5 linked regions of the Thermofilum uzonense genome follow. The protein of the gene in region 3 binds, or shares a complex with, the protein of the main gene of each other region. Links are inferred from orthologs where the notes say so. Each region holds a gene or a part of one and is shown on either strand. Other genes may lie near its edges.

The links.
Region 1: MA03_RS07395 (region 3) and MA03_RS00135 share a complex: the UniProt entries of both Methanocaldococcus jannaschii proteins name them as parts of the 50S ribosomal subunit. The link is inferred for Thermofilum uzonense from one-to-one orthologs.
Region 2: MA03_RS07395 (region 3) and MA03_RS00415 share a complex: the UniProt entries of both Methanocaldococcus jannaschii proteins name them as parts of the 50S ribosomal subunit. The link is inferred for Thermofilum uzonense from one-to-one orthologs.
Region 4: MA03_RS07395 (region 3) and MA03_RS00350 share a complex: the UniProt entries of both Methanocaldococcus jannaschii proteins name them as parts of the 50S ribosomal subunit. The link is inferred for Thermofilum uzonense from one-to-one orthologs.
Region 5: MA03_RS07395 (region 3) and rplX share a complex: the UniProt entries of both Methanocaldococcus jannaschii proteins name them as parts of the 50S ribosomal subunit. The link is inferred for Thermofilum uzonense from one-to-one orthologs.

The regions. Positions count from the first base shown.
Region 1 is NZ_CP009961.1:21,141-25,739, forward strand. Bases 931-3,914 are described here. They hold MA03_RS00135 (50S ribosomal protein L13), read left to right. Parts: upstream 931-2,185; coding sequence 2,186-2,644; downstream 2,645-3,914. Other genes in these bases: MA03_RS00125 (DNA-directed RNA polymerase subunit D), read left to right, coding at 931-1,777; MA03_RS00140 (30S ribosomal protein S9), read left to right, coding at 2,641-3,039; MA03_RS08505 (DNA-directed RNA polymerase subunit N), read right to left, coding at 3,047-3,271; MA03_RS00145 (hypothetical protein), read left to right, coding at 3,402-3,914. In the rest of the region: MA03_RS00115 (NusA-like transcription termination signal-binding factor), read left to right, coding at 1-356; MA03_RS00120 (30S ribosomal protein S12), read left to right, coding at 424-867; more of MA03_RS00125, read left to right, coding at 872-930; more of MA03_RS00145, read left to right, coding at 3,915-4,007; rpsB (30S ribosomal protein S2), read left to right, coding at 4,397-4,599. UniProt on the Methanocaldococcus jannaschii protein: This protein is one of the early assembly proteins of the 50S ribosomal subunit, although it is not seen to bind rRNA by itself. It is important during the early stages of 50S assembly.
Region 2 is NZ_CP009961.1:64,410-69,023, forward strand. What follows is about bases 802-3,800. They hold MA03_RS00415 (50S ribosomal protein L10), read left to right. Parts: upstream 802-1,855; coding sequence 1,856-2,746; downstream 2,747-3,800. Other genes in these bases: MA03_RS00405 (50S ribosomal protein L11), read left to right, coding at 802-1,185; MA03_RS00410 (50S ribosomal protein L1), read left to right, coding at 1,182-1,859; alaS (alanine--tRNA ligase), read left to right, coding at 2,908-3,800. Also shown: MA03_RS00395 (NAD(P)/FAD-dependent oxidoreductase), read left to right, coding at 1-58; MA03_RS00400 (30S ribosomal protein S19), read left to right, coding at 243-668; more of MA03_RS00405, read left to right, coding at 679-801; more of alaS, read left to right, coding at 3,801-4,614. UniProt on the Methanocaldococcus jannaschii protein: Forms part of the ribosomal stalk, playing a central role in the interaction of the ribosome with GTP-bound translation factors.
Region 3 is NZ_CP009961.1:1,417,393-1,421,753, forward strand. The notes cover bases 663-3,408. They hold MA03_RS07395 (50S ribosomal protein L22), read left to right. Parts: upstream 663-1,680; coding sequence 1,681-2,136; downstream 2,137-3,408. Other genes in these bases: leuS (leucine--tRNA ligase), read left to right, coding at 663-738; MA03_RS08810 (hypothetical protein), read left to right, coding at 1,186-1,380; MA03_RS07400 (30S ribosomal protein S3), read left to right, coding at 2,145-2,759; rpmC (50S ribosomal protein L29), read left to right, coding at 2,798-3,013; rnp1 (ribonuclease P protein component 1), read left to right, coding at 3,010-3,294. In the rest of the region: more of leuS, read left to right, coding at 1-662; more of MA03_RS07415, read left to right, coding at 3,409-3,688; rpl14p (50S ribosomal protein L14), read left to right, coding at 3,695-4,120; MA03_RS07425 (restriction endonuclease), read left to right, coding at 4,133-4,361. UniProt on the Methanocaldococcus jannaschii protein: This protein binds specifically to 23S rRNA. It makes multiple contacts with different domains of the 23S rRNA in the assembled 50S subunit and ribosome.
Region 4 is NZ_CP009961.1:54,424-57,849, forward strand. Bases 617-3,426 are described here. They hold MA03_RS00350 (50S ribosomal protein L30), read left to right. Parts: upstream 617-1,691; coding sequence 1,692-2,162; downstream 2,163-3,426. Other genes in these bases: MA03_RS00340 (50S ribosomal protein L18), read left to right, coding at 617-1,042; MA03_RS00345 (30S ribosomal protein S5), read left to right, coding at 1,075-1,686; MA03_RS00355 (uL15m family ribosomal protein), read left to right, coding at 2,497-2,949; secY (preprotein translocase subunit SecY), read left to right, coding at 2,946-3,426. Also shown: MA03_RS00330 (50S ribosomal protein L32e), read left to right, coding at 1-1; MA03_RS00335 (50S ribosomal protein L19e), read left to right, coding at 1-444; more of MA03_RS00340, read left to right, coding at 437-616.
Region 5 is NZ_CP009961.1:49,347-53,939, reverse strand. What follows is about bases 540-3,517. They hold rplX (50S ribosomal protein L24), read right to left. Parts: upstream 2,232-3,517; coding sequence 1,848-2,231; downstream 540-1,847. Other genes in these bases: mtnA (S-methyl-5-thioribose-1-phosphate isomerase), read right to left, coding at 2,924-3,517; MA03_RS00305 (hypothetical protein), read right to left, coding at 2,411-2,818; MA03_RS00315 (30S ribosomal protein S4e), read right to left, coding at 1,111-1,851; MA03_RS00320 (50S ribosomal protein L5), read right to left, coding at 558-1,103; MA03_RS08515 (30S ribosomal protein S14), read right to left, coding at 540-558. Also shown: MA03_RS00325 (30S ribosomal protein S8), read right to left, coding at 1-375; more of MA03_RS08515, read right to left, coding at 388-539; more of mtnA, read right to left, coding at 3,518-3,967; MA03_RS00295 (endonuclease dU), read right to left, coding at 4,019-4,593. UniProt on the Methanocaldococcus jannaschii protein: One of two assembly initiator proteins, it binds directly to the 5'-end of the 23S rRNA, where it nucleates assembly of the 50S subunit. Located at the polypeptide exit tunnel on the outside of the subunit.

The sequences.
Region 1 (4,599 bases), 1.4 Mb from region 3 along the record:
TCGTCGTCGATAAGGGTCTTGCGGGTCTCGCTGTAGGAAAAAACGGGTCGAAGATTCGAATGCTGAGAGATGTCTTTAAACGTGATGTGGAGGTAGTCGAGGATGGAGAAACTATCGAGGAGCTTGCAAAGAGCACTCTTTACCCTGCAAAAATAGTTCAGGTTGAGGTTAAGGAGGAGGGTGGCCGAAAAATAGTAGTAGCTCGTGCTGCCCCGGGTCAATTGGGAATAGCGATAGGAAGGCAAGGTAGGAATGCTTATAGAGCGAAGCTATTACTCTCAAGATACTTTGGAATAAGCGACCTTCGGGTGGTCGAGTTTAATCCTGGCTTAGCGGAGCCGCGTAATCAACCATAACTCAAGTTGGCGTAGCTTTAGACATAAAACTTTTTAAACCTTGAAAAGTGAGAACAAGCTGAAGTTTATGCCTGGCAGTAAGTCTCCAATGGGCATGTTTGCAGCACGCAAGCTAGAGCTTAAAAGGAAGAAGCTCCGCTGGAGCGATCTGGAGTACAAGCGTAGAATGTTACAGCTTAAGAAGAAGGTCGACCCTCTTGAAGGTGCGCCAATGGCCCGAGGAATAGTCATCGAGAAGGTTGGCATTGAAAGCCGTCAACCTAACAGCGCTGTACGCAAATGTGTAAGGGTTCAACTCATAAAGAACGGGAAAGTAGTCACAGCGTTTTTGCCCGGAGACGGCGCCCTCCTATTTATTAACGAACATGACGAGGTAGTAATTGAGGGAATAGGTGGACCGGAAGGCAGGGCTTATGGTGACCTACCGGGAGTCAGATGGAAGGTTATAAAGGTAAATGGGGTTTCTCTCAAAGAGATTCTACGCGGGCGTAAACAAAAACCAACGAGGTAATTTTATGTCGTCAAAACCCACTCTCCACGTTTTGGAAGGGAAGGATAAATTACTTGTTGTTTCCCTTGAGAACGTCACGCCTGCTTTTGCTAATAGTATCAGACGAGCTTTAATATCCGAGGTTCCGACGCTTGCTATAGATGAGGTTATTTTTACCGAGAACACGAGTGGGTTTTGGGACGAGTACATAGCTCATAGGCTAGGTTTAATCCCCTTTAAAATGAGCGAGGATTTGTACGATGCTCTAAGAGATTGCTACCAGAATCATGGAAATGATTGTCAAGTAGTTTTCTCTCTTAATGAAGAGGCACTGGAAAGACCAAAAACCGTTTTTAGCGGACATCTTAGGTTTGAGGGAATCGAAGGGATAATCTTCGAGAAAGAGAGAAATGAGGTAATAGTTGAACCAGTCTCCAAGTATATTCCGATAGTGAAACTCAACAAGGGACAAAAAATAGCTTTAACCGCCATTGCAAGGATGGGTGTCGGCAAGAATCATGCTAAATGGCAGCCTGTCACGGCTGTGGGGTACAAGTACAAGCCTATTGTTAAGGTCTTAAACCCTGAGGTGCCCGAGGAGAAGGCTAACAATTTGATAAATATCTGTCCTAGAAGGGTCTTCGGGTATACTCAGGGGCGTATAGTTGTCATAAATGAGAATGCTTGTTCCCTCTGCCGCGAATGTGTTGAAAAATATCCCGATATAGTGCGCGTCGAGGGAGATCCATCTAAAATTATACTAACCATAGAGACGCTGGGGGGCCTGCCACCACGTAAACTCCTTGAAGTCGCGCTTGAAGTGTTAGACGAAAGGCTAAGCGCGCTCCACGACAAGATATCTGACGCCTTAAACGCCTTCCTAGCCCCTGCCCCTCCAGAAGCGCCCTCTGGTGGCGGGCAAAGTTTTTAACCCGTAAAGACATAGAGAGAGGGGTCTAAATATGCGTCGTACAATGTCTACAAACATTCATCTCAGGAGGCTAATACACTTCTTAAAGAAACAAAGTAGACAAAACGAGGCGTCGATATGGAGGGACGTTGCAGCATATCTATCAAACCCTCGCCGTAAACGCGTAGAGGTGAATCTAAGTAGGATAAACAGGAATGCAGATGACGGAGATATCATCGTAGTTCCAGGGAAGGTCTTGGGTAGTGGAGTATTAGAGAAAAAAGTTACCGTTGCAGCATGGAGGTTCTCTGAGCAAGCCTATCAAAAGATAAAAAGTGTTGGCGAAGCTATTTCTATAGAAGAGCTCTTAGAGCGAAGGCCAGAGGGTAAGAATATTAAGATTATCACCTGAGTCTAGGGGGGATACGTATGGATAACATAATAGTAATAGATGGTTCCAATCACATTGCTGGAAGGCTTGCCAGTGTTATCGCTAAAAAACTTCTCGAGGGCAAAAATATCGTTGTTGTAAACGCGGATAAGATCATCATAACAGGCAAGCCTGAATCTATAACTGCGACATACTTGAAAAGATGGCTGGAATGGAAGACCTACTACAACCCCGAGAAGCGGGGCCCAAAGTATCATAGGACGCCAGATAGGCTCTTCAAACGAATGGTGCGGGGCATGCTTCCTCACGATAAACCGAAGGGGCGTGAAGCCCTCAAAAGACTAAAGGTTTATGTAGGAGTCCCCGAGGAGTTCAAGGAGGCAAAGATGGTTAAAGTGGAAGAGGCCTTATTTAAAAACCCCCTTGTTCCATCTATAACACTTGGGGAACTATACGCTAGGCTCTCTAATAAAGTGCTTATGGGTGGTGCCGAGTGAGAGTTGTTCTAGCTTCCGCTCGACGTAAAACAGCTAGGGCTAGAGTTATAGTGAGAGATGGCAAGGGAAGGATTTTTATCAACGGAACTCCTCTCGAGGTTCTCGAACCTGAAGTTGTAAGGCTAAAGATCATGGAACCAATTGTCCTTGCAGGCGACCTGGTTAAGACGATAGACATTTTTGCTGAGGCTAAGGGCGGTGGCATAATAGGTCAGGCTTCAGCTATACGTACAGCTATTGCTAGGGCTATCCTAGAATGGAGCGGAAATGAGGAGTTGAAGAAAATCTACCTACAATACGATAGGCGTCTTCTCGTCGAGGATCCAAGACAGACCGAGCCCAAGAAACCGCATGGGCGCTCTGCACGGGCTAAGAGGCAGAAGAGTTATAGGTAAACTTAGATCATCTAGTATAAGTCAGGTATATCTCTTCAATTCTTTCATATTCTAGGATTCGGTCGACCAGGTCTACGTGGGATAGAAACATTCTACGGCAGCAATACCTCTTTACTCCTAGGTCGTTTAAAACTTTCTCGGGATCTTCCCCATTTTTGACACGTGAAGCAAATTCGTACCATTTATCACCAATCAAGCTGCCACATGTAAAGCATCGTACCGGAAACAACACTAAGTTTCCACCAAAACTTCACATGGAGGAGTAGTTAAAAAGTTTACTCACTACAGATGTTACTCCTTCTCTATTCAAAAATTACACTGTTTTTTATACTTCTTTTTATTTTATTAAAATAAAGAGATATATGAGGCATAGAAGTAAGCTCTTGTCCACACTTTATGAAGCCACCCAAAGGCCTACTATTCTTGTTATCACGTCCCATGAAGACAGGGCCAAGTTACGCGCAGAGATCTTTGGATTTGCCTACAAAAGAGGACTAGCCTTATTAGTTTTTTCAGATGAGCTAGAATCAAATACCTCTCTCCAACTTTCAGAAGAAGCTATTGCTAAGGCTTTTAGGGGGATTCTTACGGAAATTGATCCGCTTCTCGAAAAAATAATTAGCCATGTCAAACAAGAGAACAAAGCTACAGGCTTATCGGAAATGTATTATACTCTAACTATGGAGATTCCCGACAAGCAAAGAGCGACAGTATACAAGGCTGTTGATTATGTTTTGAGAAACTACCGAGGCTTGAGTAAATCTGGGGAGAGTATGGTCAATGTTATTTCTTGTCCCCCAGACGATATAACGGCCGCTCTATTACTTCAAGCGATTCATATAGAATACTATACGAGAAGACCTGTTCTAGTATTATTCGATTGTCCAAGTCAACGGTTCAACGCAAACATGATAAGTAAAGTTTTGGGTTTCCCTAGATCCGTGCTTTCAATAATATTTCTGGAGTGAAATTTTATTCCTCCTTATTCTCTTTGTATTATCTCGGTGCTCAGCGTATACTCGCTAAAACTCCGAGTGGGCCCGCCGGGATTTGAACCCGGGACCACCACCGCTCTGAAGGATCTCCCCCATGTCAGGGTGGCATCGAAGCTACAGGTTAACCCTGTACTAGCCACTAGACGACGGGCCCTGCACCCATAAGAGTTACTGGTGAATATTTATTTTTTACCTTATCTGGGAACATAAATCATCCAGCTGTTTGCTAACTACCTTCCCGAATGGTCAAAGTCCTTCATTTTTGATCGCTGAAAGCTCCCGTCAAACCGTACGATAAGTGCAAAACCTTTAAAAATTAACAGTACGTTAAGATTTAGCTTTCGGAGTGGGAGGTGTAGACTTTGAGCCTAGACGAGTTGAAAATATCCGAGGGGGAACTACTAATCCCTCTTGAGATGTACTTAACGGCAGGCGTGCGTATAGGTACTAGGATGAAGAGCAAGTTCATGGAGCCGTATATATACGCAGCTAGACCCGATGGCTTATATCTCCTAGACGTCAAAAAGACCGATGAAAGGATAAGAATTGCAGCGCGTTTTATTGC
Region 2 (4,614 bases), 1.4 Mb from region 3 along the record:
AGGAGGGATAGCCACAAGTCTCGAGAGTACTATTCTGAAGACGATAAGCAGAGTATAGTTTAATATCCTTTCAGATTCTTTACTATGATTAGGTTTTACCCCTAACTATAATTCTCGACTAACATTTTTCCAGACCATTCAGTTAAGTCCTAATGTAGAAAAGGGCCAAAAAGAATAAAAACGCTGATAGGTGAGTGAAAAAGCTTAAATCTATGGGAGAGTATGGAAGCCAGGTGTACTAGATGGAGTCAGCGAGTAAGTTCACCTACAGGGGGTATACTCTAGAGGAACTTGAAAAAATGCCTCTAGAGAAGTTCATCGAACTACTGCCCTCTCGCCAGCGTAGATCCTTGTATAGAGTTCTAAAGAGAGGGACTAGTGAAGAGCACTTAAAGCTATTGGAGAAGATCCGCCGCGCCAAGAGGCTTGTTGTCCAGGGAAAGAAACAACCCGTCATACGTACCCATCTTAGAGACTTCATAATCCTCCCTGAGATGATAGGTTTAACTATCCACGTGCATAACGGCAAAGAATTCGTTCCAGTCGAAATAACACCGGACCGAATAGGACATTACCTTGGGGAATTCGTCCCAACAACCAAGAAGGTTGAACATGGAGAGCCTGGCTTAAAGGCTACGAGATCCTCCATGTTTGTAGCTCTCAAGTAGGTGGGATGTCTTGTCTCAAAACATTAAGACTCTTAGTTTTCTTGTTGAAGGAGGTAAAGCAACGGCAGGCCCCCCGATAGGTCCAGCCCTCGGACCATTAGGTTTAAACGTGATGCAAGTTGTCAAGAAAATAAACGAGCTTACCCAAGAGTATGCCGGAATGCGCGTTCCGGTTAAGGTGATAGTTAATACTGAGAACAAGACCTTCGAAGTAGAGGTTGGGACGCCTACCACTGCCGCACTCATAGTGAAGGAACTAAAATTGGAGAAGGGGGCTCACCAAAGTACCAAAGAATGGGTTGGGAACCTTACTGTTGAACAGGTGGTTAAGATTGCTAAAATCAAGATAAAGGAGATGGGGGCAAAGAGTCTGAAGGCAGCCGTGAAAACTGTGGCTGGGACCTGTCAGAGCATGGGTATAACAATTGATGGTAAGCAACCCAAACAGTTTATTGAAGATGTTAATAGAGGGGTTTACGACGAGATTATCAGAAAATATGAGGGTGAAGCTGCATGAGCCAAGTAGCCACAAGTGCCTTTGGGAACATTACGGAAGCCATTGAAAAAGCTCTTAAGGCTTCTAACAAGAAACGCCGCTTTGTTCAAAGTGTAGAAATGATAATAACCTTAAAGGATGTTGACTTGAAAAAGCCCGAAAACAGGATAAACACTGTGGTGGCTCTACCGAACCCTCCACCCAAAAAACTTTCAAAGATAGTTGTCATAGCCTCGGGAGACACTCTTCTCAAGGCCAGGGAGGCGGGCGTAGACCTGGTAATTGATAGGGACGAGCTACAGAAGATGGCTAACGAGAAGAAAACACTAAAGAAACTTGCTAAGAGATATGATTTCTTCCTAGCCCAGACAGATCTAATGGTACAAGTAGGACGTGTTCTTGGAAAGTATTTGGGTCCAAGGGGTAAGATGCCTCAACCCCTACCGCCCAATGCCCCTATAGCTCCCATAGTGGAAAGGTTGAGAAGATCGATAAGGATACGTATTAGGGAAGACCCCGTTGTTATGTGCAGGATAGGCACAGAAGATCAGCCTGTTGAGCAGCTTGCTGCAAATGCTAAGGCAGTTCTAGACGAGATTCTCAAGAAGTTCACTATCAATAATATTAAGAACATATACATTAAGCTAACAATGGGTAGTCCTGTCAAGGTTGAAAAGGCAGGTGTTGAGAAGTGAGCAGTCTAGCTGTTGTTTCCACTGGGAGAATGAATCCGGCGCGAATGCGTAAAGCCAAAGCTGTTGAAGAGCTGGTAGAATACCTGAAAAGGTATAAATACTTCATGGTTGCCGGGATTACCGGACTCCCCTCTTCCGTCGTAAAGGGTAGTCGAGATCTGCTAAGGCAAAAAGACTCTGTACTAAAAGTAGTGAAGAACACCCTCTTCCTGATTGCTTTAAGACAGGCTGGAAGATATTCCGATGAATTTAAACAGGCTTTAAGAGGACAAAACGCTGTAGTGTTCACCAACTCTAATCCTTTCGAAGTGCTAATCTTCCTGGACAAGCAGAAGATCATGAGGCCAGCACGCCCGGGTGACGTGGCAACAAGTGAAATAGTTGTTCCTGCTGGTAATACAGGAATACCTCCGGGTCCCGCTATAAGTCTGTTTAACAAACTTAACATCCCCATGCGAGTTCAGGAGGGAAGTATATGGATCGCCAAGGATACAGTAGTGGCAAAGCCCGGAGATACAATATCCCCCGAGCTAGCAGACCTTTTAAGCAAGCTTGGAATGAAGCCCATTGAGAGCAAGCTAAACGTTAAGCTAATCTTCATTGACGGACGAATGGTGAAGCCTGAAGACGTTGAGCTGAGCCCGCAATTATACATTGATAGAATCAAGAGTGCGCACTCCCAGGCCTTCAACTTGTCTGTTAACGCGGCCTTACCGCTCCCAGAAGTGATGAGTATACTTGTAGCTAAGGCTTACAGGGAGGCTTTGTCGGTAGCGGTAGAGGCAGGTATTCCAGACAAAGAAGTCCTACCCTACGCTATATCCAAGGCGGTTGCTGAGGCACAAGCACTTTATAACTTACTAAAATCTAAGAACCCAAACATCTAAAACTTACAGTATAAGCATGGTCCATTTTTTGATTATTACCGAGCAGCCTAGTTTATTTCACCATTAAAGCATCGCTGTTAAAGCCCTCTGATGCTCAAACTCACCTGTTTTTGAACAGCGAAGACTAAATATTATCCCAAGCCTGCTTATTATGAGGCGTCATGGAGGACTTTGAGAATCTTCCATTCTTCCTCGAGAATGGATGGATTAAAAAGAAGTGTCCCTACTGCGGCAGAGTTTTCTGGACCTTAAACCCAAATCGAGAAACATGCGGGGATCAACCTTGTGAACCCTACTCTTTCATAGGCGAGAAGGTAGGAAAACATGTGGAAAGCATCACCGAGGTACGAAGCAGTTTTATAAGATTTTTCGAAGAAAGGGGTCACACGCCGGTCAAAAGATATCCTGTGGTAGCTAGGTGGCGCGAGGACGTCTACCTTGTAGGAGCCTCGATCTATGATTTTCAGCCATGGGTCACCGAGGGGTTAGTCTCTCCCCCAGCTAACCCACTCGTAATCTCTCAGCCGAGCATCAGGCTGACAGACGTGGATAACGTAGGAAAGACTAGCAGACACCTAACCGGCTTCGAAATGATGGCGCATCACGCGTTCAACTTTCCCGGGAAAAGTGTTTATTGGGCTAACGAGACCGTAGAATATGCCTTTAATCTTTTCACCAGGGTATACGGTATAAGGCCAGATGAGATAACATTTGTATATGATATGTGGAGTGGGGGAGGGAACGCTGGAGAAGACTACGAGGTTCTTGTTCGAGGCTTGGAGGTGGCAACCCTAGTATTTATGCATTACAAGACACGAGAAAACGGAGAGCTCGTCCCGATACAGAATAGAATTGTAGACACGGGCTATGGTTTGGAAAGAATATATTGGCTCTTGACAGGCAAATACAACGTTTATGAGGCTGTTTTCCCTGAAATAATAGAATACCTTAGAAACCAGTCAGGGGTAGGCCTCCCTGACCCCCATATCATGGCTCAAATCGCCAGATTAAGCGGCAGGCTCGACTACAAAAAACCAATAGAGGCCTATGAGACCCTCACAGCAATTTCAAAATCACTAGGCATGAGCTTAGAAGAGCTCAGAAAACACGTCGAGCCACACGAATCCATCTATGCTATAGCAGACCACACCCGTTCGCTTCTATGGATGATTGGTGACGGTATAGTACCAAGCAACACTGGTGCAGGCTACCTTGCAAGACTCCTGATCCGCCGCAGCCTCAGATATATGTGGAGGCTTGGGCTTCAAGTGAGGCTCGCCGAGGTCATCTCGAAACAGATAGAGAAGTGGAAGTCGGATTTCCCAGAATACTTCGAGATACAAGACGAGATACTAGACATTATAGACGAGGAGGAAAACAGATTCCGAGAAACCCTCCAGAGAGGTGATAAGATAATATCTGAAGTGATAAGTAATGTTTTAAGCAGTGGAGCAAGCGAGATTCCCAGCGATACGCTTGTAACATTGTACGAATCCCATGGAATACCGCCAGAAGTTCTAGAGGAAAAAGCTGCTAAATATAACCTCAAAGTAAACACTGTTGGATTTTATTCTCGCTTAGCAGAACTCAGAAGCAGATCGCAACAAGGCCAGAAAGAAGCCCTAAGTATAGCGATAGATCCAAACCAAGTCAAGGACTTCCCGCCAACTCGAAAATTATATTACGAGGACGAAAAACTAGCGAATTTCACAGCAACGGTTCTGGGCGTCCTAGACGGGAAATACGTTATACTCGACAAAACAGCGTTTTATCCAGAGGGGGGTGGACAGCTAACAGACGTAGGTAGATTGGAATTCAACGGCCAGACTTGTGAGGTTGAAAGAGTTATAAAGGTGGGCGACGTGATT
Region 3 (4,361 bases):
GAAAGCGTGCTAAACCGCACCTTGAAGACCGTAGAGGAAGAGTATGAGAGGCTAAACATGAAAAACGTCATCATTTACGGTTTCTTCAACCTACAAAACTCGTTCAAGTGGTATTTGAAACGCCGAGGGTCTCCAAACAGACGGCTCCTCCAGGAATTCATAGAGAAACAGACCCTAATACTCGCCCCCATAACACCCCACATAGCTGAAGAAATATGGGATAAAATAGGAAAGAAAGGGCTTATACAGCAGGAGAAGTGGCCTTCTGTAGACACTTCCAAGATAAACGACGAGGTGGAAAGAGCCGAGAAGATAGTCCAGAAAGTACTAGAGGATATCCAAGAGCTACTCAGAATAGTTAAGGTCGAGACCATACAGGAGCTTAGAATAGTCCTTCCCGCTAAGTGGAAGTACATGTTCATTGAGAAAATCAAGGAGAGCTTCCAAAAACACGGTAAGGTCCAACAGGCGGTACGCGAGGCCCTGCACCTCATGCCACCCGAGCTGCAGAAGCAGGCGGGCAGGCTGGTAGAGCTCATAATAAAGAACAGCGAGATTCTAGACCTGCTTGTAACACCCGAACTAGAAGAAAAAGCTCTACGAGACGCTCAGCACGCTTTTGAAGAAGCTATAGGTAAAAGAGTAGAAGTCATATATGAAGACGAAGCCACAGACACCCAGAAGGCTAAACAATCGCTCCCGGCAAGGCCCGCAATCATAGTCGTAACTGCCCGCTGATACCCAAACTCTCCTAGGCTTACCCTGCATTTTTCTACATCTCTCTCGAATAATGTTACCCTTATCAGCCTGACAGCAATTTTTTATTCTAGCTTCTACTTTCTTTAGTAACCGGCGGATGATCTAAGCGTTGACAACTGAGAGATGATGTAAAGGAGGTGAATGGACGCCGCTGGGGCCCGTAGCGCAGTCAGGAAGCGCGGCGGCCACGCTCCACGAGCGCCGCACTTCGGTGTATCAAAACGCTTAAAAGCGGGGACAGCCGTAGGTCCCGGGTTCGAGTCCCGGCGGGCCCGCTATTTCTCATATTTATTCGGGAAGCTTTGCTGGCCGGCCTGCGCCACTGGGGGCTCCCCTGGTTACCCTTCTGAAGTGTTTTCTCCTGGTGGTCGTAGCTTTTGCTTCTAGTCTTTTGCTGTGGCTTTGCTGTGCGTTGTGGTGTAGGCTTTGATTTTAATCAGTGTGGGTGGGCTGTGTCCTGCCAGGTGGGCGATGTTTGTAGTGTTTACGTCTGCATTGCTTTCGGGGCCCAAGTCTTGCACATGTATAGCCTCGCTGTGGATATACCCTAACGTCCTGCTAGACTACGGGAAGGCACTAAACGATATCGATGTAATGCTCGGGGGGGCTCGAAGAGTATAGGAGCAGGATTGAAGGCTTCCTCGAGGAATGGGAGGCGGAGAAGATATACTAGGGATATCGGAAGTAAAACAAGCCGATAATGGGGCCGCCGGGATTTGAACCCGGGACCACCTGGGCTCCCGATGGACTGTATCCCGAGTCCCGCGGCTTAAAAGCCGTGCCAGGCATCCTACCAGGCTGGACTACGGCCCCCTCAGATAGTGTTTCCACACCTTGTTTTAAAGTATTTCTCCGTCTTAATCCTGAGGGGCCGTGAAAAAATCTTTATATTATGTTGTACACGTAGGGTCTGAGGTTAGTATGCCTACATGGCGCTATAGTGTCGAGCTTGACCCGGTGAAGACGGTTAAAGCGTCTCTACGAGATGTCAGCATGTCGTACAAGGCTACAGTGGAGACTCTAAGACTCATCAAAGGTAAGAAGCTAAGCGAGGCTAAAAAAATCCTTGAAGAAGTAGCATCCATGAAGAAGCCGGTCCCATACAGGAGGTTTAATGGAAAAGTAGGGCACAAGAAGGGTGTGAGCGGTCCTGGGAGGTATCCCGTCAAGGTGGCTAAGAAGCTGCTAGGCCTCCTGGAGAACCTAGAGAACAATGCCGAGTTCAAGGGGTTAGACGTGGAGAACCTCTGGATAGTCCATGCTGCTGCCCATAAAAGCTTCAAGATAAGGAATTATCTTCCCAGGGCCTTTGGAAGGGCTACTCCCTACTACGACCAACTTGTCCACGTGGAGGTCATAGGGGAGGAGAGAGTCTAGGTGGTTAAATGCCGACGGTCACGCGTGAAACCATATCTCAAGGAATCCGTTACATGATGCTTCACGAGTACATCCAGAGGCAGTTTGTCCGTGCAAGCTATGTACACACGCAGGTCTTTAAGACACCCATCGGAACCAAGGTCATCATTTATGCCGGCGTCCCAGGGATGGTTATAGGTCGCAGGGGAGCAAATATAAAGGCTCTCGCGGACGTTCTCGAGAAGGAGTTCGGTCTAGAAAACCCCCAGGTTGACGTTGTCGAGGTTCCAAACCAGGACCTCAACGCCAAGATAATGGCGTACAGGATAGCAAGGGCACTAGTTCGCGGAGTAAGGTTCCGCAGAGCAGCGATGATCGCACTTAACAGGATTATGGCCGCTGGTGCAAGAGGGGCGGAGGTCGTTATAAGCGGGAAGCTTACAAGCCAGAGACACAGGACAGAGAGGTTCACGAGAGGATACCTGCCAAAATCTGGTGAACCCGGTGAGGAGCTCGTCGACGAGGCCATAGTCCACGTCCTGCTGAAGCTGGGGATGTACGGCGTCAAGGTCAGGATAATGAGACCGTCCAAGATGCCGGATACTATCGAGCTAAAAGCGCCCCAGACCGTTACCTCTACATAAGTTTTATATGTAGTGGACAAACCTCATGGTTGAGACCTATGCCTAAGGGATTACTCTCGATTAAGGAGATCAGGGAGATGAGCCCAGAGGACAGGAGGAAGAAGCTAGCAGAGCTCAGGGCGGAGCTGGCCCGACTAAGAACACAGGCCGCTAGAGGTTCTCTTGAGAAGCCCTCCCTCATAAGGAAGACTAGAAGGACCATAGCAATGATACTCACAGTGGAGAGGGAGGCCGCGAAGGCTCAAAAACAATGAAAATCACTCCTCGCAATATCCTAAGGCACGAGCTTATCGGGCTTCAGGTCGAGGTTGTCGAGGCTAGTAACCCGAGCCTTATAGGGATAAAGGGGTTAGTCCTCGACGAGACCAAGAACACTCTGCTTATAGGCGAGCCCGGCGGTAAGAAAAGGAAGGTCATAAAGCACCAGGCATACTTTTTATTCGAGCTCCCCGACGGTACACGCGTAATGGTCGACGGGAGATACCTCGTGGGGCGGCCTGCGGAGAGACTGAAGGCTAAGCTTTACAGTTACTAGAAGGATAGTAAAATTTTAAAAAGCCCCGCGCTATTGGCACTCTTAGTCTGGTGTTTAAATTATGCCTAAGAAACACGTTGGTATCCCGGGTCTCAACCCGCCCGATAAGAAATGCGACGACCCACTATGCCCGTGGCACGGTACGCTGCCCGTCAGAGGGCAGGTATTAGAGGTCACAGTGGAGGACGTTAAGATGAACAGGGCTGCCGTCGTTGTACACGAGTACCTCTACTACAATAAGAAGTACAAGAGGTATGAGCGTCGGCAAACAAAGAAGCACGTAAGGGTTCCCGAGTGCATAGAGGTGAAGCCAGGCGACCGAGTCATAATAGGCGAGACAAGACCCCTCGCAAAATCTATATCCTACGTCGTTCTTGCAAAGGTTCAGAGGTGAAATTAAATGGCCAAGAGAGGCCCAAAGACAGTTGGCGTTTCATACAGGCTTGGATTGACCCCTGGCATCTTCATGGAGAGCCTGGTAAAGGTTGCTGACAACTCCGGTGCGACACTCGCCAAGGTTATAGGCGTCCCCCACTATAAGGCAGTCTGGAGGAGGGTCCCCGGCGCCGCGGTGGGAGACATGGTTGTTGTCTCTATAAGGGCAGGCAAGCCGGAGCTTAGAAAGCAGGTCATGAGGGCGATAGTGATCAGGCAGCGGAGACCATACAGGAGAGCGGACGGAACCTGGATCGCCTTTGAAGACAATGCCGTGGTAATAATAACGCCTGAAGGCGACCCCAAGGGCACAGAGATAAGGGGGCCCCTCGCGAAGGAGGCGGCCGAGAGGTGGCCTAAACTACCCCCTATGGCCTCCATAATCATTTAAAGGTTAAGGGGCTTGGGCTCTGTTCTTAGAGCCGAAATAGTCCTTACGTCTACTGTTCGATTGCTTTCTCAACAAAAAACTGTAAGTGTTTCAAATATAGCTCAGGCTTCTGGAGTCGACCAATTATTTGTCGAAGATTTTTTGAAAAGCATCGGGGTACTTGTTGAGCAAGGAATAGTCAAGACCCCGCTTAACAGTCTCCTACTTCGAGCCTGGCTAGCCGGCTACGATGTAGTCACGC
Region 4 (3,426 bases), 1.4 Mb from region 3 along the record:
ATGGATGTAAGTGTGGCTCGAAGGTTAGCCGCTTCAGTTCTCAAAGTAGGGGAAAGCAGGGTATGGATTGACCCAGAGAGGTTAGAGGAAGTTTCAGCGGCTATAACTCGAGAAGATGTTCGTCGGCTAATAAAAGACGGAGTTATAAAGGCTCTACCGCCATCAACTCCTTCTAGAGGACGCTTGAGAATCCGCAAATCAAAGAAAAGAGGAAAGGGTCCTGGAAGCAAAAAGGGTCCACGCATAGATGAAAAGGCTGTTTGGATAGCGCGTGTACGATCGCAGAGAAGGTATCTCAAGGCGTTAAAAGCTAAAGGACTAATAGATAGGAAGAGTTTTTGGAGGGTTTACAAGCTAGTAAAGGGTGGAACTTTCAGGAGTCTATCCCATCTTAAGCTCTACCTTTCTGAGCATAAATTGGTAAAGGTGAAAGAAAGTGCCTAAAACCTCAACATACAGGTTACCATTGAAAAGACGTAGGCTGGGAATTACAAATTACTATAAACGTAGAAAGTTAATACTTTCCAAGAAGCCACGGTTGGTTGTAAGAGTTTTGTCGAGGACTATAATCGTCCAACTGGTAAAGGTGCATCCGAAAGGTGATATAACGCTTGTATCATCTCACTCGAAAGAACTGTTAAGGTACGGGTGGAAGGGAGGCTCAAAGAACACTCCTGCAGCTTATCTTTTAGGTTTCCTTGCGGCCCTAAAGGCCCAGCAAAAAGGCATCAAAGAGGCAGTCCTCGACATAGGACTACATAGACCTGTTAAAGGTGCGCGTGTTTTCGCCGTCGCGAAGGGAGCGATCGATGGCGGGCTGAAGATCCCCGCAGACAACGAAATTTTCCCTGACGAGAGTCGTATAAAAGGAGAGCACATAGCAAGCTATGCCAAAGATCTCAAAGAAAAGAATCCAGAGCTCTACAAGGCACGCTTTTCGGAATACCTCTCCCAAGGCCTCGAACCTGAGAACATTCCAGAGCACTTCGAGGAAATCAAAAACAGCATCTTGAAGACGTTCAAAGAGGGTAAAAGTATTTAATGCACATATGGTAGCATGGAAGGGTGGATGCTATGTCGCTAGGGAGTTGGGTTCCTCGAACCTATGTTGGAAGACTCGTAGCGGAGGGTAAAATAAAATCCATAGATGAGATTTTTTCAAGGAATCTACCTATAAGGGAAGTTGAAATAATTGACGCTCTACTACCTGATCTAAAGTTTGAAGTACTAAATGTCAACTTCGTCCAACGCCAGACAGACTCGGGTGAGGTTAGCCAGTACCAGGTTACAGTAGCGGTGGGAAACGAGAATGGTTATGTTGGTATTGGAATGGGCAAATCTAAGCATATAGGCACTGCCATAGACAAGGCGGTAAAAAGGGCCAAGCTCAACCTAATTCCAGTAAGAAGGGGCTGTGGGAGCTGGGAGTGTCTTTGCGGTCAGCCCCATAGCGTGCCCTTCAAGGTTGAGGGTAAGAGTGGGAGTGTCAGAGTTGTGCTATTACCTGCACCTAAGGGTGTAGGTATAGTTGCCTCTGACGTGGCGAAGACGGTTTTAAGGCTAGCCGGTATAAACGATGTATGGTCAAGGTCCTTCGGCGAGACGCGAACAACTCACAACATGGCAAAGGCGGTATATGAGGCTCTCAAGGCAACCTATAAGGTTCACACCCCTGATATGTGGTGAATACAATGACCCTGCTGTTCGTCTTGAGAATTAGGGGCAAACCTGATAGAACTCCGGACGAGGAGAAGGCACTGGAACTATTAAGGCTTCACAAAACATGGCATGCAACACTTGTCCAGGATACTCCTTCAATTAGAGGCATGCTTGAAAAAAGTCTCAACAGCGTGGTTACGTATGGAGAGATCCGCCACGAGGTTCTAGCTCAGTTACTGAAGAAATACGGAAGACTCGAAGGCAATAAAAGGCTTACAGAGGAATACCTCAAATCAATAGGCTACGACAGCTTTGAGACGCTTGCCAGTGCACTAATAGAGGGTAAGGTTAAGTTCGAGGAAATACCAGGTCTTAAACCCGTCTTCAGGCTACATCCACCCTCAGGTGGCTTCCGAGGAACTATTAAAAAGAATTTCAAAGCTAGGGGAGTAACGGGCTACATGGGGGAAGAGATAAACAACCTTCTCCTGAAAATTTTATAAACAATTTTGTTCTCCTCTCCTTTAAAATCCCTTGCTCTCTCCAGGTGAAAATCCAAGGAGCATTCATTATTTCAATAATGAAGAGTATATACGTTTTATTCCTTACGTGGACAGACAGGTGTAACACTAAAGTGCTTTTCTTGAATATATTTTAGCTTATTCTTTGAAAAGGATAATTCAGGGTACTGTAGTGAACAATACAAGGCTGTTAAACTTTACACCATGGTATTGGTTCCTAGCTTTATTGCCTTATTAGTGTAAAGGCCGTCTCTTCCTACTCCTAACCCGGCAAAATTTTAAAAGCTCTTAGACTTTTGCTATGAGGTGCGTTAAATTGGTCAGACGAAAAGAGAGGAAAAGCAAGTATTTCCGTGGAAGCCGAACTCACGGATGGGGTAGGGTGGCCCAGCACCGTCGTAGTGGAAGAAAGGGTGGGCGTGGCTTCGTCGGGTATCACAAACATAAGTGGAGTTGGACTGTGAAGTATGCTCCAGACCTTTACGGGTCTTATGGCTTCAAGCGCCACCCTTCGATCGTTGTCCAATACGCTACGATTAACGTTGGCGTTTTGGATGAGCGGCTAGAAAAGTTGGTTGAAGCAGGTTTAGCCTCAAAAAGTGGAGATAAATACTTTGTTGATCTGTCAAAGCTGGGGATAAACAAGCTAACAGGCTCCGGGAGGATCAGCAAAAAAGTTGTCGTAACTGTCGCGAAGGCTACTGATAAGGCTTTACAGAAGATAAAAGAAGCCGGTGGAGATGTTTTAATTCCAGGTGACGAAAATTGAGCGTATACGACAGGCTTTCAACGATCTTCAGAATACTTCCCGAGGTTGAACGTCCGCCTAGGCGTCCCGGGCTAAGTGAAAGGCTTTTTTGGACCGCCCTGATACTCATAGCTTATTTTCTGATGGGTCAAATACCGCTATACGGGATACCTAGACAGACAGGTGGAACAATTGGCGCACTAGAGTTCCTCCGTATAGTGATGGCTTCTAAGCGTGGAACCTTGATCGAGTTAGGAATAGGCCCAATAGTGACCGCCGGCATTATATGGGAGCTTCTTGTAGGAAGTAAAATCGTTAATCTTGACCTTACGTCTGCTGAGGGTAGAAAAACCTTTGCAGGGCTACAAAAGCTTACATCTATACTGTTCGCTGCCCTTGAGGCATTCGCCTACATCTACGGTGGCGTTTACGGTCCTTTAAGCGTACAGCAGCAATACCTAGTTTTTATACAGCTTTTCATTGCAAGCATATTTGTCA
Region 5 (4,593 bases), 1.4 Mb from region 3 along the record:
TAATAAGATCCCTCCAAGATTCTTAGCTTGTGCTTCTCGATGACTCATGACGCCGTAGGGTGTGGACACGACGAGAATTCCAATGTCTCTCGAGGGTAAATACTCCTGCTCCCATTTCGTGTACTCGTCCTTTTTAACAGAGAACCTGGGTTTGATTGCTCCACACTTGTTTATACGACCATTGAGTTTAACAATGAACTTTCCTCCGCGACCATCATTAATGTATTCGAAGTCCTCGATATAGCCGTTCTGCTTCAAAACATTTAAAACTCGTGCAATAAGTTTGGATGAAGGATATATAACGCATTCCTTATGACCTCTAGCTTCATTGTTTTGTATTGTTGCAAGAGCATTAGCCAGCGTATCCATTATCATGTGTAATCACCCCTAAGAGTACTTCTTAAAGCCGATTTCTTCTGCTACTTCCCGGAAACAACGTCGACACAGGTTAAGACCGTACATGCGTATCACTGCTTCGTGTGTTCCGCAGCGCACGCACATCCTGCTACCCTTTCCATATTTGCGCTTCTTAGGTGGATGTAGTTTCGCCAATTGCATCACCTCTTTGTTCGTATAACCTGAACGCCTAAAACTTTTTCTAAAAAGGCTATCGTCTCTTCCTTTGTGACGTAATGGTTTCTTCCAATTTTGGATTTCTTTCTTCTTCTCCGCTTTACACGATAACCGGGGCGCTCCATTCCAACAATGACGTCGAATCCGAATATTCCTACTTCAGGATCATACTTCACGCCAGGGACAAGTATGTGCTCTCGAACACCAAAGGCGAAATTACCGTGACGATCAATGCTTGACTCGCTTATCCTGTTCTCAACAGCCGCAAAAGCCTTCTTCAAGAAACTTATCGCTTTTTCACCTCTTAGCGTAACCATCGCGGCTATATTCTCGCCTTTCCTGACACCGAAATCCTTTATGCTTTTTCTGGCCCGACGTAGCGAGGGCTTTTGTCCCGTGAGCTCTTCTAGGAGCTTAGCTGCCTTAGCAAGCCTCTCTCCACCTTCTCCAACTCCTATGTTGACAACTACTTTAGCTATGAAAATCCTGCGCATTGGGTGACCCGTTTCCATAACTGGGACTCCTTTCATCCTCCATTCACCTTATCGTGATCAAAGGCTTGTCTTGACCTACAGGTAGGATGTATTCAAGAATAGTCCTAATTTCTTCCCCATTCTCGCCTTTCAGAACCACTATGGACTTCCTCCTTTTGAACACCTGCTGAATTGTCTGAACCCTGCCGATAAAGCCGGTATGTCTTCCCTCCGTTACAACTGCCATCACACCCTCTTTTAATGGGATATGACTAACTAGAGATTGGTTAGGAACGGTAATCAGGACGGAATCTAGGACCCTCAGGCTTCTAGATTGATCGTTGTTTGCCAGCAAGAGGTTCCTGCCATCGTGAAGTGTGATCTGTATCCCCCCACCTTTTACTGTTTGCTTTCTAATAATCCGGGCCAACTTGTGCCCAGCCTCATCCTTGGAAACCTCAACGAGCTTGAACATGTTTGTCTTATCGGGAACAACCCTATAGTATTTGTCCTCCGGGATAATATGTATCAAATCCATTAATCCTATAGGGAACTTATAATCCGTAACAATCCTCCCATCGACAGATATTTTCCTTTCCCCCAGAACCCTCCTAGCCTCTTTCATTGTAGTTACATAGCCAAGGAAATCCCTCAATACGATTCCCAGAGGAATGCTCTTATTAATAGCATGAGGGCCCGGCTTAGGCTTCACAGTCCAGACATACTCTTTTCTCTTAATTGGCCAAAAAGGCGGTGCAACCGACCTTCTCAAATGTCTCAAGCTACTCTTTATCTTCCTCGTCATGAGCCACCACCAGAGGCACCTTTGCCGAAAAGCTCCTTTCTACGTTTGTCGGACAGGTCAAGCTCGATTATAATGACCTTGGAGGGATGAATAGGAAACGGAACCTCTGTGCCGTCGGCTTTCCGCAGAACCGCGCCTTCGACGTAAATACGTTCTTTTTTTATGTTAACCCGTACAACCTTCCCTTCATGTCCTTTAAAAGACCCACGAACTATCAAAACCCTGTCTCCCTTTCTAACACGTACTCTTCGAACACCTAGTTTCTCACGTAACTCCTTAGAGAGAGGTGCTATAATACGTTTAGACCGTACATGCAGTGGAGCAGTATAGACTTCTCTCTTCCGCACCTTAGTTGGTTTTGACGAGACTGCACGTTGCATATCAACCCTGCTAGCCTTTGTTTAATTTGTTTATAAACTCTGCGTTAGCAGACCAGTTCGATGCGGGGAGTAAGTACTAATCACTATATATAAGATGGAGTGTTAAGGGGGAATGCATGGCTAGAAGTTGATAGCGAGAATTATTCCTGGCTTTTGGGGGACTGCCCAAATGAATAGCCTTAGGGTTGTGTAACTAGTAATTCCTCGGTTGTGGCTACTTTAGCATGTTTATCCTTTTCTCTGTTCTTGAGGTTATTTTTCCTGACTTCCTGGAGAAATTCTTTGGGAGAGAAGAAGCTTTGAGCCTCGACTTCCACTATGGGGATGATGAGGAATTTGCTATCCGAGACCCACTTATTGGAAAGGATTATCTCGCCTGAAAAATTATTGAAGAGTATATAGACTCCTTGCAATGGCTGGGGGGACTCATAGTAATAAATTACGCTAGGTTCTCCTCCGAGATTAACCGGGACAAAGTATATGTGCATCGACTCTAGCGTGTAGTGGTGAATTAAGGGTAACGGGCTCACGTTTAGGACGTGCACCAGATCTATCAGGCGCTTGAGTCGTATGAGCTTTGCAGACATCGACTTTCATTGTTAAGAATAAGCTGTGGTTAAAAAGACCCACGGTTTTCAGAAAAATAGAAAAGATAACCCTCTTATACTTAAATCTAGATCACAAAACAAAGGTTAAACGCGTTGGAGAGTCCTTGGTATATTTTTCTCGTAAGGAGGATAGATTATACCGGCTTCCGTTATTATCCCGGTTATAAGCTGTGGTGGCGTTAGATCAAAGGCATAGTATATAGCATTTACGCCCTCGGGCGCTATTCTGGTCCCCTTCCAGTATAATACCTCAGACGGGTCGCGTTTTTCGATCTCGAAGTCCGTAGGATCCTTTGACTTTAAGTCCAGGGTACTTGTAGGCGCTGCTACGTAGAACGGAATATTGTGAACACGGGATACTAGTGCTAGAGGATATGTTCCCAGCTTGTTGGCGACCCATCCTATGCGTGTCACCCTGTCTGCTCCAACGATGGCTAGGGAAATCTTTTCCCTCATGGCAAGAATCCCAATGCTATTATCCGTAGCTATGACAACGTCGATTCCTGCCTGGCTAAGTTCCCATGCGGTTAATCTAGCTCCCTGGAGATAGGGACGCGTCTCAAGCGCAATTACCCTTATATTTTTACCTTGCTCTCTAGCAACGTACATCGGAGCTGTAGCGGTACCCCAGTAACTGGTAGCAAGCGATCCAGCATTGCAAACCGTAATAATGGTGTCTCCATCCTCTATTAGCTCCGCTCCTATCTCGCCTATACGTCGGTTGGCCCGCTCATCCTCTTTATGGATGTTTATCGCCTCCTCGATGATTGATCTTCTAGCCTCGTCAATGCTCGAGACCTGGCTTGCCTTACTTAATATTCGCTCCACAGCCCAGAAGAGATTAACAGCTGTAGGACGGGTTTTCTTAACTTCCTCAGCCGCCTGGAATAGCTCACGTTTGAAAGATTCGAGGGACTCTCCCCGCCAGTGGTATGCAAAAAGAGCCAGTGCGTAGCCTGCAGCAACACCTATTGCTGGTGCACCTCGTATTTCCATGTCCTTTATAGCTTTGGCAACCCTTCTCCAGTCAGAGGTCTCGATATAGATGAGCCTATCCGGTAATTCCTTTTGGTTTATTAGTCTCACTATACCGTCTTTCCACTCAATAGTTCTTGGGAGTCTTAGCATTGAGAAATTTTATGAGGCACCAAAATATATTCCTTCAGTTTACGTAAAGATTTATTCGTTTAAAAACGAGGGGTCGTTGGAATTCAAAAACTCGTGAACAGTACGTGCTAGACTCTGAGCTAATCGCAAAGGTTCAGGTATTTTGCCGTGCAGAGTAACCAGGTTTAGTACTTCTCTTGTCTCGCTCTCATCTAGGCCTACTGACCGGACATACACGTAGCTTCTAGTCCTTCGAATATAGACTAGTTTTCTTTCACCAAGTTTATAATACATCTGTAGCCTTTCTTCGTCTCCTGGGAAATAATCTCTCAGATACCGTTCTAAACCCTCAGATTCTTCATAACTGAGGCATAGAACGGGTAAGCTCAGTTCCTCGTAAACGCGATATATGTCAACGATGTTGAACCAACTTATAATGCAACCATTAAGCATTATAAGGTTAAAGTCCCTTCTTCCTGTGCTTTTAACAAGTTGAATTATCTTCTCGGTTGCATCAAGACCACCTACCCTAGTCCATGTTAGATAGAACCCGTCGATTATTCCGTCACGCCTGTACGATACGGCAGCCTGAACAGACTTCTTCTGCCTTTTATTGAAGCACTCGGCAACACCGAGAACCCGAAAAG